DNA from 2 places in the Mesorhizobium sp. M0051 genome. Region 1 is predicted to be linked to the other one. Evidence: predicted binding sites of a transcription regulator. Region 1 holds the regulator's gene; the other holds the start of a gene.

The links. The regulator PhoB, encoded in region 1, activates phosphate uptake and scavenging genes when phosphate is short. The targets are predictions, from matches to a motif close to TGTCATNNANCTGTCAT.
Region 2: a site for PhoB is predicted at 5,355-5,371, ahead of phnF (phosphonate metabolism transcriptional regulator PhnF). Genes of this name have one in related genera too.

Annotation. Positions count from the first base shown of each region.
Region 1 covers NZ_JAMYUT010000017.1:66,362-73,810, reverse strand. Annotated here, with positions in the region: gene NKJ90_RS18730 (type I secretion system permease/ATPase) at 1-108, opposite strand, end outside; gene eglC (endo-1,3-1,4-beta-glycanase EglC) at 173-1,585, opposite strand; gene phoB (phosphate regulon transcriptional regulator PhoB) at 2,121-2,810, opposite strand; gene phoU (phosphate signaling complex protein PhoU) at 2,830-3,537, opposite strand; gene pstB (phosphate ABC transporter ATP-binding protein PstB) at 3,563-4,366, opposite strand; gene pstA (phosphate ABC transporter permease PstA) at 4,363-5,214, opposite strand; gene pstC (phosphate ABC transporter permease subunit PstC) at 5,218-6,201, opposite strand; gene pstS (phosphate ABC transporter substrate-binding protein PstS) at 6,266-7,321, opposite strand.
Region 2 covers NZ_JAMYUT010000001.1:338,109-345,557, forward strand. Annotated here, with positions in the region: gene NKJ90_RS01610 (ABC transporter substrate-binding protein) at 1-479, shown strand, start outside; gene NKJ90_RS01615 (sugar ABC transporter ATP-binding protein) at 650-2,203, shown strand; gene NKJ90_RS01620 (ABC transporter permease) at 2,200-3,165, shown strand; gene NKJ90_RS01625 (zinc-binding alcohol dehydrogenase family protein) at 3,234-4,253, shown strand; gene phnF (phosphonate metabolism transcriptional regulator PhnF) at 4,580-5,329, opposite strand; gene phnG (phosphonate C-P lyase system protein PhnG) at 5,451-5,912, shown strand; gene phnH (phosphonate C-P lyase system protein PhnH) at 5,912-6,523, shown strand; gene NKJ90_RS01645 (carbon-phosphorus lyase complex subunit) at 6,525-7,449, shown strand, end outside.

The DNA of each region.
Region 1 (7,449 bases):
GCGGTCATAGACCTGCAACAGATAAAGGGGGATCACCAACAGCAGGATGTTGATGAGGAACGAGAAAGCACCGACATCGGCGATGGCGCGCCTGAAAACTGCCCGCAAACTGGACTCTCCAATCATCCCCGCGCTCCCTGACGGCTAATGGCCTCAAACATGAAGCCGCCGCTTAGACCGAGTGGTCGCTTGCCATGTCCAAGGGTTGGTCCAGCGTATAGGCGTGGATATAGTCGATTTTCATCTCCGCTGGAGTAGCCAGATGGTCAGGAGGCTGGCCGGCAATGCCGCCCACCGCGAGATTGGCCAGTATGTACATGGGGTCGTGCATGTCGGACGGCGTCGCCGCTTGGGCGACCTTCACACCGTCATAGGTCCAGACAAGCTCATCCTTTGTCCAGAGCAGGCCATAGGTGTGGAAACCGTCAGTGTCCGCAACGTTCACGGTGGACGAAACCTTCGTGTGCTCTCCCGTCTCATTGGTGTGCGCTGTCATGAAAAGCGTGTTCGGATCCTGACCGCGCGTTTCGACGACGTCCAGCTCCGGCGGCCACGATCCGTCTTCCGGAAGCAGCCAGAAGGCCGGCCAGGCTCCGGCCGTTTCGGGCAGGTCCGCCCGCATTTCGAAATAGCCGTAGGTTTGCGCGAAGGTGTCGTGGGTCGTCAGTATCCCCGATGTGTATTCGTAGTTGTTGATCAGAGGCTTGATGTCCTCCGGCGCCTGCGCGGCGGTGATGGTGAGGACGCCGTTTTCAACGCTGAACGGGTGGACGGAACTCGTCGGCCCGTAATTGGCGTCGATATACCATTGCAACTCGCCATTGCTGCTCAATGTGCTGCCGTTCGGCGCGCCCCACGAGAAATTGGAATTCCACGTGCCGTCCTGCCCGTCCCGAAGGCTCAGCGTGTTGAATTCGTCGGAGAAGGACAGCGTCATTCCGGACTTGTCTATCGGCAGTTCGAACTGGGTGGGCTGCAACTTGTCGATGGTCGTATTCTTGAACACCAGGATCTCGTCAGATCCGAGGTTCAGCATCACGTTCGATTCCACCTGAACCATCTGCGAACGGACGGCGTCGAACGAAGTGAAGTCATAGCCGTTAAGGCGCACCACATCGGTCGCACCGAAATCGAAGATAAGATCGCTCCCATTTCCTTTGGAGATGGCGAAAGTGTCGGCGCCGTCACCGCCGATCAGGACATCATTTCCCTTGCCGCCATCCAGCGTCTGATGACCCGACCCGCCCTTGATGATGTTGTCCAACGCATTTCCGAACGCATATCGATTGGCGCCGGTAACGACCAGGTTCTCGAAATTGTCGGGGAGCTTGTAGCTCATCCAGGTGTCGATCGTGTCGATCCCGGCCCCGGGATCTTCGACCGCCTTATTGTTGGTGGAATAGAGGTGATAGTAGTCATCGCCGGCGCCACCGTACATCGTGACATAGACGCCGGTGTCTCCCCAGAAGGAGTCGTTGCCTGAAGTGCCATGCAGTTCGGCCCCGGCTCCGGTTGCCGAGAACCAATGACTGGACGCGCCGGTGTAGGGAAGAGGAATACCTTTGGCGTTTAAGACCGTGCTCATCAGAAATCCTTCCTCTTTAGTGTCCGACCTGGTCAAATCATTCGGCGCAGCGTCCGGCGACCGCTTTCAAAGCAACGTTGCAACGAACGAGATCGTTCCCGCGGAATCATCATCAGATCCAAGATCGTATTGACTATTCGGAGCACATACAATCAATAAAGAAGAGGGAAACTCGCTCTTAGTCGGATGCAATTTTTAATAAAATTGCGAATTTATGCGAAACCACATCCTCTAGCGGGCACATAGCCATATTAGTTCAAATTGTTTCTTGAGGCGCGCGACTTTGATCGGAGGTCTGCGGGCAAGATAGCAATGTGACCAACTAAAGTGTCACGGGCCGTGCTTCCTGCGGCCAGCCTGGCAGAAAAGCGAATTGGGAGATCGGAAGGCAATCGCCAGCCAGTCAAGGTACGCGCGAGCCCGCGACCGCGAAGGGCAGTTTAGACTTCGATGCCGCCTGCTTGAATGTCTGCCATCGCGTGGCCATTGGCGACGACCTGCTGATCGAATTTGAACCTTGGTTCCGATCTATCGGCTAGTCTTCCCTGATCGCGTAGCCTGCGCCCCGAATGGTGCGGATGACGTCGGGCATGCGGCCGTTGTTGACGGCTTTGCGCAGCCGCCCGACATGCACGTCTACCGTGCGTTCGTCGATGTAGATCGTTTCGCCCCAGACGTTGTCGAGCAGCTGGCTGCGCGAGAACACGCGGCCGGGATGGCGCATCATGAATTCGAGCAGGCGGAATTCGGTCGGCCCGAGCCGGATCTCGCTCTTCTTGCGATAGACCCGGTGCGATTCTCGATCGAGCACGATGTCGCCGACCTTCAGCACGCTGGACAGCAGTTCCGGCTTGGCACGGCGCAGCAGCGCCTTGACCCTGGCCATGAACTCCGGTGTCGAAAACGGCTTTACCAGATAATCGTCGGCGCCGGTCGAGAGGCCCCGCACGCGATCGCTCTCCTCGCCGCGCGCGGTCAGCATGATGATCGGCAGCCGCTCGGTCTCGGGACGCATTCGCAGGCGCCGGCAGAGTTCGATGCCGGAGACCGCCGGTACCATCCAGTCGAGCACCAGAAGGTCAGGCACGTTCTCCTGCAGCCGGATCTCGGCCTCGTCGCCGCGCGTCACGACCTCGACCTGATAGCCCTCGGACTCCAGATTGTAACGGAGCAGCACGCCTAGCGGCTCCTCGTCCTCCACCACCATGATGCGTGGCGCGATCATCGGCTGGTTACCCCTGTCGTCATGCCGCGGGCGCGGACATTGTCGTCTCGTCCTGTTTCGGACGATTGGCCGGCAGCTGCGTGCCGGTCAAAACATAATAGGCATTTTCCGCGATGTTGGTGACATGGTCGCCGATGCGCTCGAGGTTCTTGGCGCAGAACAAAAGATGCGTGCACGCGGTGATGTTGCGCGGGTCTTCCATCATATAGGTGAGAAGCTCGCGGAACACGGAGGTGTATTTGACGTCGATGCGTTCGTCGTCGGCACGCAGTTTCGCCAGCGCGGCGGCGTCACGCGCCGCATATTCCTCGATGACGCCCTGCACCTGGATCAGCACCAGTTGTGCCATTCCATCGATCGAGTGCGAAAGGTCGCGCGGCGTGACGCTGAGGCCGACAGTGCCGACACGCTTGGCGATGTTCTTGGCAAGGTCGCCGATGCGTTCGAGATCGCCGGCCATGCGGATAGAACCGACGACATGGCGCAGATCATCGGCCATCGGCTGCCGCTTGGCGATCAGCGTGATTGCGCGGTCGTCGAGCTCGCGCTGGCGCGCGTCCATGATCGCATCATCGGAGACGACGCGCTGTGCCAAGGCGTTGTCGGAATTCAAGAGCGCCTTGGTCGCACCGCCGACCATCGAGCTGGCGAGATCGCCCATGTCGCTGATGAGCTTGCTGATCTGACCGAGATCCTCGTCGAAAGAAGCGACTGTATGTTCGCTCATGATCCTGTTCCTCGTATGCCTGAGCTCAGCCGAAGCGGCCGGTGATGTAGTCCTGCGTGCGCTTCTCGCGGGGCGACGTGAATATCCTCTCCGTGCGGTCGAACTCGACCAGCTCGCCCAGATACATGAAGGCCGTCTGCTTCGATACGCGCGCCGCCTGCTGCATGTTGTGGGTGACGATGACGATCGTGTAATCGGCTTGCAACTCGTCGATGAGCTCCTCGATCTTGGCGGTCGACAGCGGGTCGAGCGCCGAAGCGGGCTCGTCGAGCAGGATGACTTCCGGCTTCACCGCTACGGTGCGGGCGATGCAGAGCCGCTGCTGCTGACCGCCGGAGAGGCTGAGGCCGCTGGCGTCAAGCTTGTCCTTGACCTCGGTCCAGAGTGCCGCGCGCTTCAGCGCCTGCTCGACGCGGCCGTCCATCTCCGACTTGTTCAGCTTCTCGTAGAGCCTGATGCCGAACGCGATGTTTTCATAGATCGACATCGGAAATGGCGTCGGCTTCTGGAACACCATGCCGATCTTGGTGCGCAGCAGGTTGAGGTCCTGCGAGCGGTCGAGAACGTTCTGGCCGTCGAGCAGCACCTGACCTTCGGCCGTCTGCTTGGGATAGAGCTCGTAGATGCGGTTGAAGACGCGCAGCAGCGTCGACTTCCCGCAGCCCGAAGGCCCGATGAAGGCGGTGACGCTGCGCTCCGGCAAGGACAGCGTAATGTCCTTCAGCGCCTTCGATTGGCCGTAGTAGAAGTTGAGGTTCTTGACCTCGATCTTGGCCTTGGCGGTGGCCTCGGCGGCGATCGTCATGTCTGGAGACAACATCTGGCTCATTTGTCCTCTCTGCGTCCGGTCAGGCTGCGCGCAACGATGCTGAGCGCAAGAACCGTCAATGTGATGATGAGTGCGCCGGTCCATGCCAGTTGCTGCCATTCCTCGTAGGGGCTGAGAGCGAACTGGAAGATGGTGACAGGCAGGCTGGCCATCGGCGCGTTGAGATTGCTCGACCAGAACTGGTTGTTGAGCGCCGTGAAGAGCAGTGGTGCCGTCTCGCCGGAGATACGGGCGATCGACAGCAATATGCCGGTGACAATGCCCGATAGCGCGGCGCGGTAGGCGACCGACTTGATGACCACCCAGCGCGGTGCGCCGATCGCGGTGCCGGCTTCGCGCAAGGCGTTCGGCACCAAATTGAGCATGTCTTCGGTGGTGCGTACCACCACCGGAATGACGAGGATGGTGAGCGCGACAGCACCGGCGATTGCCGAGAAATGCCCCATCGGCCGCACCATAAGTTCGTAGACGAACAGGCCGATGATGATCGACGGCGCCGACAGCAGGATGTCGTTGATGAAGCGCACCACGGTGGTCAGCCTGGAAAAGCGACCGTATTCGGCCATGTAGGTGCCGGCCAGCACTCCGATCGGCGTGCCGACGATGACGGCGATGATCGTCATGACCACGCTGCCATAGATGGCGTTGAGCAGGCCGCCGGCGTCGCCGGGAGGCGGCGTCATCTGCGTGAAGACGTCAAGGGACAGGCCGGCCGCGCCCTTGTAGACCAGCGCGCCGAGGATGAGCGCCAGCCAGGCAAGTCCGATGCCCGCCGCGGTGACACACAGCGTCATCATCACGGCATTCTTCCTCTTGCGGCTCTGGTGAAGCGATGTGGCTGTCGACATCGGTCAGGCTCCGGTGCGGGCGTCGATGCGCATCAGCATGTAGCGGGCGATGGCAAGGATCAGGAAGGTGATGACGAACAGGATCAGGCCGAGCGCCACCAGCGAAGAGGTGTAGAGGTCGCCGACGGCTTCGGTGAACTCATTGGCGATGGTCGCGGAGATCGTCGTTGCCGGCGCGAACAGCGAGGTTGAGATGCGGTGCGCGTTTCCGATGACGAAGGTGACCGCCATGGTTTCGCCCAGCGCGCGGCCAAGGCCGAGCATGACGCCGCCCATGATGCCGATCCTCGTGTAGGGAATGACGACGCGGCGGGTCACTTCCCAGGTCGTGCAGCCGATGCCGTAGGCCGATTCCTTTAGCACCGGCGGTACCGTGTCGAAGACGTCCTTGGTGATCGAGGTGATGAAGGGCAGCACCATGATGGCGAGGATCAGCGACGAGGTCAGCAGGCCGATGCCATAGGGCGGACCGGCAAACAGGCTGCCAAGGCCGGGAATGCCGTGGAACACGCCGATGATGAAGGGCTGCACGGTCGTCTGCAGGAACGGCGCCAGCACGAACAGGCCCCAGATGCCGTAAATGATCGAGGGGATGCCGGCCAGCAGTTCCACCGCCATGCCGATCGGCCGCCGCAGCGGGCGCGGGCAAAGCTCGGTGAGAAAGATGGCGATGCCGATGCCGAGCGGCACGGCGATCAGGATGGCGATGGCCGACGTGATGATGGTGCCGTAGATCGGTGCCAGCGCGCCGAATTTCTCCGTCACCGGATTCCAGCTTTCGCTGGTCAGGAAAGAGAAGCCGAAGGTCGACAGGGCTTGCCAGGATCCGGCAAACAGCGAGATCGCGACGCCGCCAAGCAGGACCAGCACCAATATGGCGGCGGCCCGAGTCATCCCGTGGAAGATTGCGTCGGTCAGCGCGAATCGTCTGACGATCGCGTCGCGCGAACCTCGAATGGCTGGCAAGGCTTCCTGGACAGCGCTCATGTGAAGCTCGGCTCTTTGAGTTGAGGGAAAGGAGCGCCGCGCTGCGGCGCTCCTTCGAAGGATGTTACTCGCCTGCGAAGACCGGCTTCCCGTCGGCCTGGATGTCGGCCTTCCAGGAGGTCTTGATCAAGTCGACGACGCTGTCGGGGATCGAGACATAGTCGAGCGCCTTGGCGGTATCCTTGCCGTCCTTGTAGGCCCAAGCGAAGAACTTCAGCGCTTCGCCGGTGGCGGCGGCATCGTTGGGAACCTTGTGGATCAGCACCCAGGTCGAAGCAGCGATCGGCCAGCTGGTGTCGCCGGGTTCGTTGGTGATGATGACGTTGAAGTTCTTCGCGCCTTTGAAATCGGCATTCGAAGCAGCCGCGCCGAAGGATTCGAGCGACGGCTCGACGACCTTGCCGGCGGCATTCACCAGCTTGGAGTAGGAAAGGCTATTCTGCTTGGCATAGGCATACTCGACGTAGCCGATGCCGCCGTCGGTCTGCTTGACGGTATTGGCAACGCCTTCGCTGCCCTTGGCGCCGACGCCAGTTGGCCATTCGACGGCTGTGTCCGAACCGACCTTGTCCTTCCAGTCAGGCGACAGCTTGACCAGATAGTTAGTGAAGTTGAAGGTCGTGCCCGAGCCGTCCGAGCGATGCACGACGGCAATCGCGGTGGACGGCAGGGTCAGGTTCGGGTTCAGCGCCTTGATCGCCGCATCATCCCAGGTGGTGATGGCGCCGAGGTAGATCTGGGCCAGGGTCGCGCCGTCAAGAACAAGTTCGCCCGGCTTGATGCCGGTCAGGTTGACGATCGGCACGATGCCGCCCATCACCATCGGGAACTGCACGAGGCCGTTCTTTTCCAGGTCGGCGTCGGACATTGGCTTGTCGGTGGCGCCGAAGGTCACGGTCTTGGCGATGACCTGCTTGATGCCGCCGCCCGAACCGATCGACTGGTAATTGAGGCCGACGCCGGTGTCTTTCTTGTAGGTGTCGGCCCATTTGGCGAACACCGGATAGATGAAGGTCGAGCCGGCGCCGGAAAGATCAGCTGCCATTGCCGTGGAAAGGGTGAAAGTGGACGCCGTAGCCATTGCGATCGCAACGGCCGCCGAGCGGATGAAATGTCTCATGTGGCCTGCTCCTGTTCGGAAGATGGTCTCTCGGCGCCATTCCTCTCGGCGCCCGCTGAGGCCAATAGCCTTCGATTATTACAGTCGCATGACAGTTTGATGTCACCCCGGTAACGCATGATCGGGAT
Region 2 (7,449 bases), on a different contig from region 1:
ACGCACCGGGCGCCGGCTCGCTCGAACAGCGCAAGCAGGGCTTCACCGAACAGCTGGCCGCCAAATATCCGGGCCTGAAGCTGGTCGCCGACAAATATGCCGACGGCCAGGCCACAACCGGCCTCAACATCGCCACCGACCTGATCACCGCCAACCCGAATCTCAAGGGCATCTTCGCCTCCAACCTGATCATGGCGCAGGGCGTCGGTCAGGCTGTCGCCGAAAACAACCTTGGCGGCAAGCTGGCGCTGGTCGGCTTCGACAGCGACGAGAAGCTGATCAAGTTCCTCAACGACGGCGTCATTTCCGCCCTCGTCGTCCAGGATCCGTACCGGATGGGTTATGACGGCATCAAGACCGCACTCGCCGCCTCTAAGGGCGAAAAGGTCGAGGCCAATGTCGACACCGGCGCCAATCTGGTGACCAAGGACAACATGAAGGACCCCAAAATCGACGCGCTGCTCAATCCGAAGCTCTAAGCCTTCGCATCCAAATCGTTTCCGGGGCCTCGCGCCCCGGAAACATTCGCTGCCGGCACAAACGGCTTGGCAATCCACGAGCCTGAGCTAGGCTGTCTTCGCGGCATATCCTTGCCTCGCCGCGTGCCAATCGTGAGGCCGATCTGGGAGGCCAATCTGGGAGGATTGTCATGACATCGACGGCGCAGGAACTGCATCCGGCCCCTGTGCTGGAGCCTGGCAGGACCATCCTCGAATTGCGCGGGCTGGAGAAGCGTTATCCCGGCACCCACGCGCTCAAGCCGGTTAACCTCGCCTTCAAGTCCGGCGAGATCCACGCCATCGTCGGCGAGAACGGCGCCGGCAAATCGACCCTCATCAAGCTTTTGACCGGCGTCATGCCGCGCACCTCCGGAGAGGTCGTCTGGGAAGGCCAGCCGGCTGCTTTGGCGACGCCGCATGAGGCGATGGCGCTCGGCATCAATGCCGTGCACCAGGAGGTCGTGCTGTGCCGTCACCTGACCGTCGCCGCCAACATGTTCCTCGGCGAAGAAAATTCGCGCTTCGGCATCCTGCAGCAGCGCTCCATGGTCAGGCAAGCGCAGAAGATCATCGACGATCTCGGCTTCGACCTGCCGGCGCATGTCACGCTGGGCGACCTGACAATCGGCCAACAACAGCTGATAGCGGCGGCCCGCGCCACCGTGCGCGGTACCAAATTCCTGATCTTCGACGAGCCGACCGCCTACCTCACCCGCAAGGAGGCCGACCAGCTTTTCACCCTGATCCGCCGGCTGAAGGGCGAAGGCGTGACGATCATCTACATCAGCCACCGCATGGAGGAAGTGTTCGAACTCGCCGATCGTGTTTCCGTGCTGCGCGACGGCATGCTGGTCGGCACCCGCAACATCGCCGAGACCAACGACGCCGAGTTGGTCAAGATGATGATCAACCGCTCTATCGAGCAGGTCTACCACAAGGAGCATTTCACGCCGGGCGCCGCGATCATCGAAGCCCGGAACCTTTCCGGCAAAGGGTTTGAAAATGTCTCGATGACGGTTCGCGCCGGCGAGATCGTCGGGCTCTATGGCCTGATCGGCGCCGGGCGCAGCGAGTTCGTCACGACACTTTATGGCCGCCACCGCAAATCGGCCGGCCAGATTCTCTGGGCAGGCAAGGAGGTTCAGGTCAAATCCGAGCATGACGCGATCAAGCTCGGCATGGCGCTGGCGCCGGAAAGCCGCCGCGACCAGGGCCTCTGCCTCAACCTGCCGGTTGGCCTCAATCTCAACCTGCCGATCTACAAGCGCATCTCGAACAATCTGCTGATCTCGAGTGCGCAGGAAAAGACGCAGGCCGATCGCCAGATCGCCGATCTGCGCATCAAGACACCGACGCGCGGCGCTCTGGCGTCCAGCCTGTCGGGCGGCAACCAGCAGAAGATCGTCATCGGCAAATGGCTGGCGCACGGCGCCAAGCTGTTCATCTTCGACGAACCGACTGTCGGCGTCGATGTCGGCACCAAGGCCGAGATCTACCGATTGTTCGGCGCGCTGCTGTCGAAAGGCGCCGGCATCATCCTGATCTCGTCCTATCTGCCGGAAGTCTACGAACTGGCCGACACGCTGCATGTGTTCCGGCGCGGCAAACTGGTGGCGACTCATGGTTTTCGCGGCGCCAGCCACGAGGACATTCTCACGCAGGCGCTCGCCGAGAAACAAGAAAAGCAGGGAGGACAGATATGAGCACCGAGGCGATTGCTGTCGAAAAGCCGAAACGGAACTACAATGTCCTGTTCGGGCTGACGCTTCTGGCGTTGCTGGTTCTGCTCTGGATCGTCCTGTCGGTCGCGACGCCGAGCTTCGCCTCTTCCAATAACATCGCCAACCTGCTGCGGCAGGGTTCGATGATCGCCATCATGGCGGTCGGCCAGACTTTCGTCATCATCACCGGCGGCATCGACCTGTCCGTCGGCGCCGTGGTCGGCTTCGCCACCGTCGTCGCCGCCATGATGATCAATGCCGGCTTCCCGATCTGGCTCGCCATTCTGGTGACGCTGCTGGTCGGTGTTGCCATCGGCATGTTTCACGGCTTCGGCATCGTCAAGATGGGCTTGCCGCCGTTCATCATCACGTTGGCGACGCTGACCTCGCTGCGCGGCATCGGCCTTTTGATGACCAACGGCAATTCGATCAACATCAACAGCGACACCTTCACCGCGTTCTCGCGCAGTTCCTTCATCGGCATCCCCAACCTGTTCTGGATGGTGATCCTGGTCGGCATTCCGGCCTATATCTTCCTGCATCACAGCCGCTGGGGCCGGTATCTGTTCTCGGTCGGCTCCAACGCCGAGGCCTCGCGCCTGTCCGGCGTCAATGTCCAGCGCACCATCTACATGGCCTACACGCTGTCCGGCCTCTGCGCGGCTTTCGTCGGCGTGCTGCTGGCCGCCCGCATCGGCATCGGCAATCCGACCCAGGCTGAGGGCTGGGAGTTGCAGGCGATCGCCTCGTCGGTCATCGGCGGCACCTCGCTGTTCGGTGCCGTCGGCTCGGTGCACGGACCGCTGCTCGGTGCTTTCATCCTGGCCACCATCAACAATGGCGCCAACCTGCTCAACGTCAACTCGTTCTGGCAGCGCATCATCACCGGCGCGCTCATCATCATCATCGTCTACTTCGACGGGCTGCGCCGCCGCGGCAAGTAAACCCCTCGATCAATTGCCGGCCCGTCACGATCGACGGGCCGGCGATTCATTACAGACTGGATTGAAGCATGAAGGCCGTCGTCTGCCGTTCGCCCGGCGATCTTATCCTGGAAGACCGTCCGGCCCCCGGCGCGCCGCCTCCCGGCTGGGCGCTGGTGTCCGTCAGCCATGTCGGCATCTGCGGCACCGACTATCACATCTTCGAGGGCAAGCACCCGTTCCTCGCCTATCCCCGCATCATGGGCCATGAAGTATCGGGTACCGTGGTGGAGCCCGGGGAAGGTGTCGAACTGGCCGTTGGCGAACCGGTCGTCATCAACCCCTATCTTTCTTGCGGCAAGTGCATAGCCTGCCGGCACGGCAAGCCGAATTGCTGCGTCAGCATCGAGGTGCTCGGCGTGCATCGCGACGGCGCCATGTGCGAACGCATCCTGGTTCCGGCACAAAATCTCTATCCGGCCAACGGCCTGTCGCTGGCCGACGCCGCTGCCGTCGAATTCCTGGCCATCGGCGCGCATGCCGTGCGGCGTGCACGGGCCGATCCGGGTGGACGCACGCTGGTCATCGGCGCCGGCCCGATCGGGCTCGGCACCGCCATCTTCGCCCGCATCGCCGGCCTCCACGTGGCACTGCTCGACATGAGCAGTGAAAGGCTCGCCTTCGCCGAGAATGAGCTTGGGTTCCAGACCCTCGACGGTTCGCGCGGCGCGGTGCCCGACATGGTCAAGGAGGCGACATCAGGCGAAGGTTTCGATGTGGTCTTCGACGCCACCGGCAACGCCCAGTCCGTGCAGTCGGCCTTCGCCCATGTCGCGCATGGCGGGACACTGGTGCTGGTCAGCGTCGTCAAGGACGACATCAGCTTTTCCGATCCCGAATTCCACAAACGCGAGATGACGCTGATCGGCAGCCGCAACGCATTGCGCGCCGACTTCGATCATGTTGCCGCTTCGATCAGCAACGGCGCCGTTCCGCTGGCAAAACTCGTCACCCACCGCACCACGCTCGCGGCCACGCCGCGCGATCTCGCCCGCTGGGCGCATGAGAAATCCGGCCTGATCAAGGCTGTGATCGAGGTGGGAGCATAACTTAGCAGGCGGTGAACCCGGCCCGAATTGACGCGGCCCCGCGCAGATCGACCCCCACTCCGTCTCGGCTTCGCCGAGCCACCTCTCCCCCGATCGACGGGGTAGAGGAAGGTGCGAGCCTATTGCAGCCAACGCTCCTCAACCAGACTCCCTCCCTCTCCCGCCAGCGGGCTCCCTTCCTCTCCCTCCGGAGGGGGGAGAGGTGGCTCGGCGAAGCCGAGACGGAGTGGGGGAAGGCGGTCCTCAAACGCCAAGCCGCTGACAGGGGAGCGCGCGACCGATCAGCGCGAGTCAGAAGTCACGGTCTCGTATGAGGCCGCCACTCCCTACAGTGCCGACAGCTTCAACTCCACCCGTTCCGCCGGAAACCGGGACTCCGAAAACTGGATCGGCTGGCCGTCCGGCGTGACGTTGATAGCGACCGTAACCAGCACGATGGCGCCCGGTTGCAGGTCGAGGTCGGCAAGGTCCGCCGCATCGGCGTGGCGCGCCGATAGCACTGTCGATTGCCTGAGATAGTCGTCGATACCGAACCGGGCGAGCGATGCGGTGATCGAGCCGGTCTCCGCCATTGCAGCATCGATACCGGCAAAGCGCCGGGCATCGAACCAGCCGGCAGCGCGCGACACAGGCCGTCCGTCGGCTTCGCCGCGCGTTTCCAGGCGGATCACATCGGCTCCCTTGGCGAGCCCCAGCCCCTCGGCGACGCGCTGGCTGGCCGGCTCGACCGAGGACGCCAGCAGGACGATATGCCGTTCCGATGTCTGCCCTTGCAGGCCCGTTGAAAAGCGTGTGCGCGCACCGATGGGATAGGACAGCCGCCTGCGCGACAGCACGAAGGTGCCGCGCCCCTGCTCGGCCCGCAGCACCCCTTCCTGCACAAGGGCCGATATGGCGCTGCGCACGGTGTGGCGGTTGACGCCATAGCGCTCAGCCAGTGCCATCTCCGGCGGCAGCGCGGCGCTTTCTGCGAAATCGCCGACGGCGATCGCCTGCAGGATCTTCTCGGCGATCTGCCGCCACAGCGAGACGCCGCTGCGCCGCTCGATGCTGTCCGCTGCCAGCCGCCCGACCATTGATTGCCCCCAGTCTTCAAGTGCTTGTCATCCACCCGTCATGGACTCGCGCTAGATAATAGGTATAATTTGTATAATTGTCTATATCAATAGACAAATTTGGCGAAGAGGAATGTTGCTGATGCGAGGACAGGAAGCCCGCGACCAGGCCGAACGCAAGGCTGTCATGGCAACCCTGGCGCAATCCAGCGGCGACGACATCGTTCGGCTCTGGAACGAGGCCGGACTGCCTTCGGACGCAGAGTTGCTGCGCGGCCCCGAAACCGGCCTAGTCACCGTGCGCGGCCGCATCGGCGGTGGCGGCGCGCCCTTCAATGTCGGCGAGGCGACGGTCACCCGCGCCACCGTCCGGCTGCCGTCCGGACAGGTCGGCCATTGCTATGCGCTTGGCCGCGACAAGCAGAAGGCGAAGCTGGCGGCCATCGCCGACGCATTGTGGCAGGACCCGGCCTGCCGCGCCGAGGTCGAGACCGGGCTGATAGCGCCTCTGCGGTCGGCCCTGACCACGACGCATGAACGCCGCCGCGCCGAGACGGCGGCCACGAAGGTGGATTTCTTCACCATGGTTCGCGGAGAAGACTGATGGACATCGCAGCGCAATCGATCGAAGGCGGTTTCGCCGATCCGGTCTTCAATGCCCAGACTGTGTTCCGCGCGGTCATGGACGCAATGGCGCGGCCGGGCAGCATGCAGCCGCTGCCGGCCTTCGCCCGCCCGCCGGCGCCGCTCTCGGCGACCGCCGGTGCCATTGCGCTGGCGCTTTGCGACAACGACACTCCGCTGTGGCTCGACCCGGCTTTACAGGCTTCCACCGCCATCAAATCCTGGCTTGGTTTCCACACCGGCGCACCATTGGCCAACACGCCGGCCGATGCGCATTTTGCGTTGATCGCCACGCCGGCCGAGATGATGGCGCTCGACGGCTTTTCGCAAGGCACGCAGGATTATCCCGACCGTTCGACCACGCTGATCCTGCACGTCAGCGATCTCGTCTCCGGCACGCCATTGTTGCTCGAAGGTCCCGGCATCGAAACCAGCGCCACGATCGCGCCGGCGCAGATGCCGCGCCATTTCGTCGAACAGTGGAAGCAGAACATCAAGCGCTTCCCGCGCGGCGTCGACATCATCCTCGCCGCCGCTGATGGCATAGCCTGCCTGCCGCGCACGACGCGCGTCAAGACGATGGAGACGTAATATGTATGTCGCGGTAAAAGGCGGCGAAGCCGCAATTGCCAATGCCCACAGCCTGCTTGCCGACCGCCGGCGCGGCGACCGTTCGGTGCCGGCGCTTCGTCTCGATCAGATCGTCGAGCAGCTGGCGCTCGGCGTCGACCGGGTGATGAGTGAAGGCTCGCTCTACGACCGGGAATTGGCTGCACTCGCCATCGTCCAGGCGCGCGGCGACATGATCGAGGCAATCTTCCTGGTACGCGCCTATCGCACCACGCTGCCGCGCTTCGGCTACACCAAGCCCATCGACACCGCCGCCATGCTGGTCGAGCGGCGGGTATCGGCGACCTATAAGGACCTGCCCGGCGGCCAGTTGCTTGGGCCTACTTTCGATTACACCCACCGGCTGCTCGATCCCGAGCTTGCCGCCGGCGCCGACGTCGCCGAGCCGCTGCAGCGCGAGACCGAGGCGCAAGCCATGCCGCGCGTCTCGGCCATCCTTGCCCGCGAAGGCCTGATCGAGCCGGATGGCGACATGCCGCAGGATCACGTCCCCGGCGACATCACCCGCGAGCCGCTGGAGTTCCCGATGGCGCGCGACATTCGCCTGCAGGCGCTGTCGCGCGGCGACGAGGGCTTCCTGCTGGCGCTCGGCTATTCCACGCAGCGCGGCTATGCCCGCAACCATCCCTTTGTCGGCGAAATCCGCATCGGCGAGGTCGAGCTGGAGCTAGATGTGCCCGAATTGCCTTTTGCTGTCCCGCTCGGCACGGTGCGCATCACCGAATGCCAGATGGTCAACCAGTTCAAAGGGTCGGCGAAAGCGCCGCCGCAATTCACCCGCGGCTACGGCCTGGTCTTCGGCCAGAGCGAGCGCAAGGCGATGGCGATGGCGCTCTGCGACCGCGCGCTGCGCGCCAGCGAGTTGGGCGAGGATGTCGTCGCCGCTG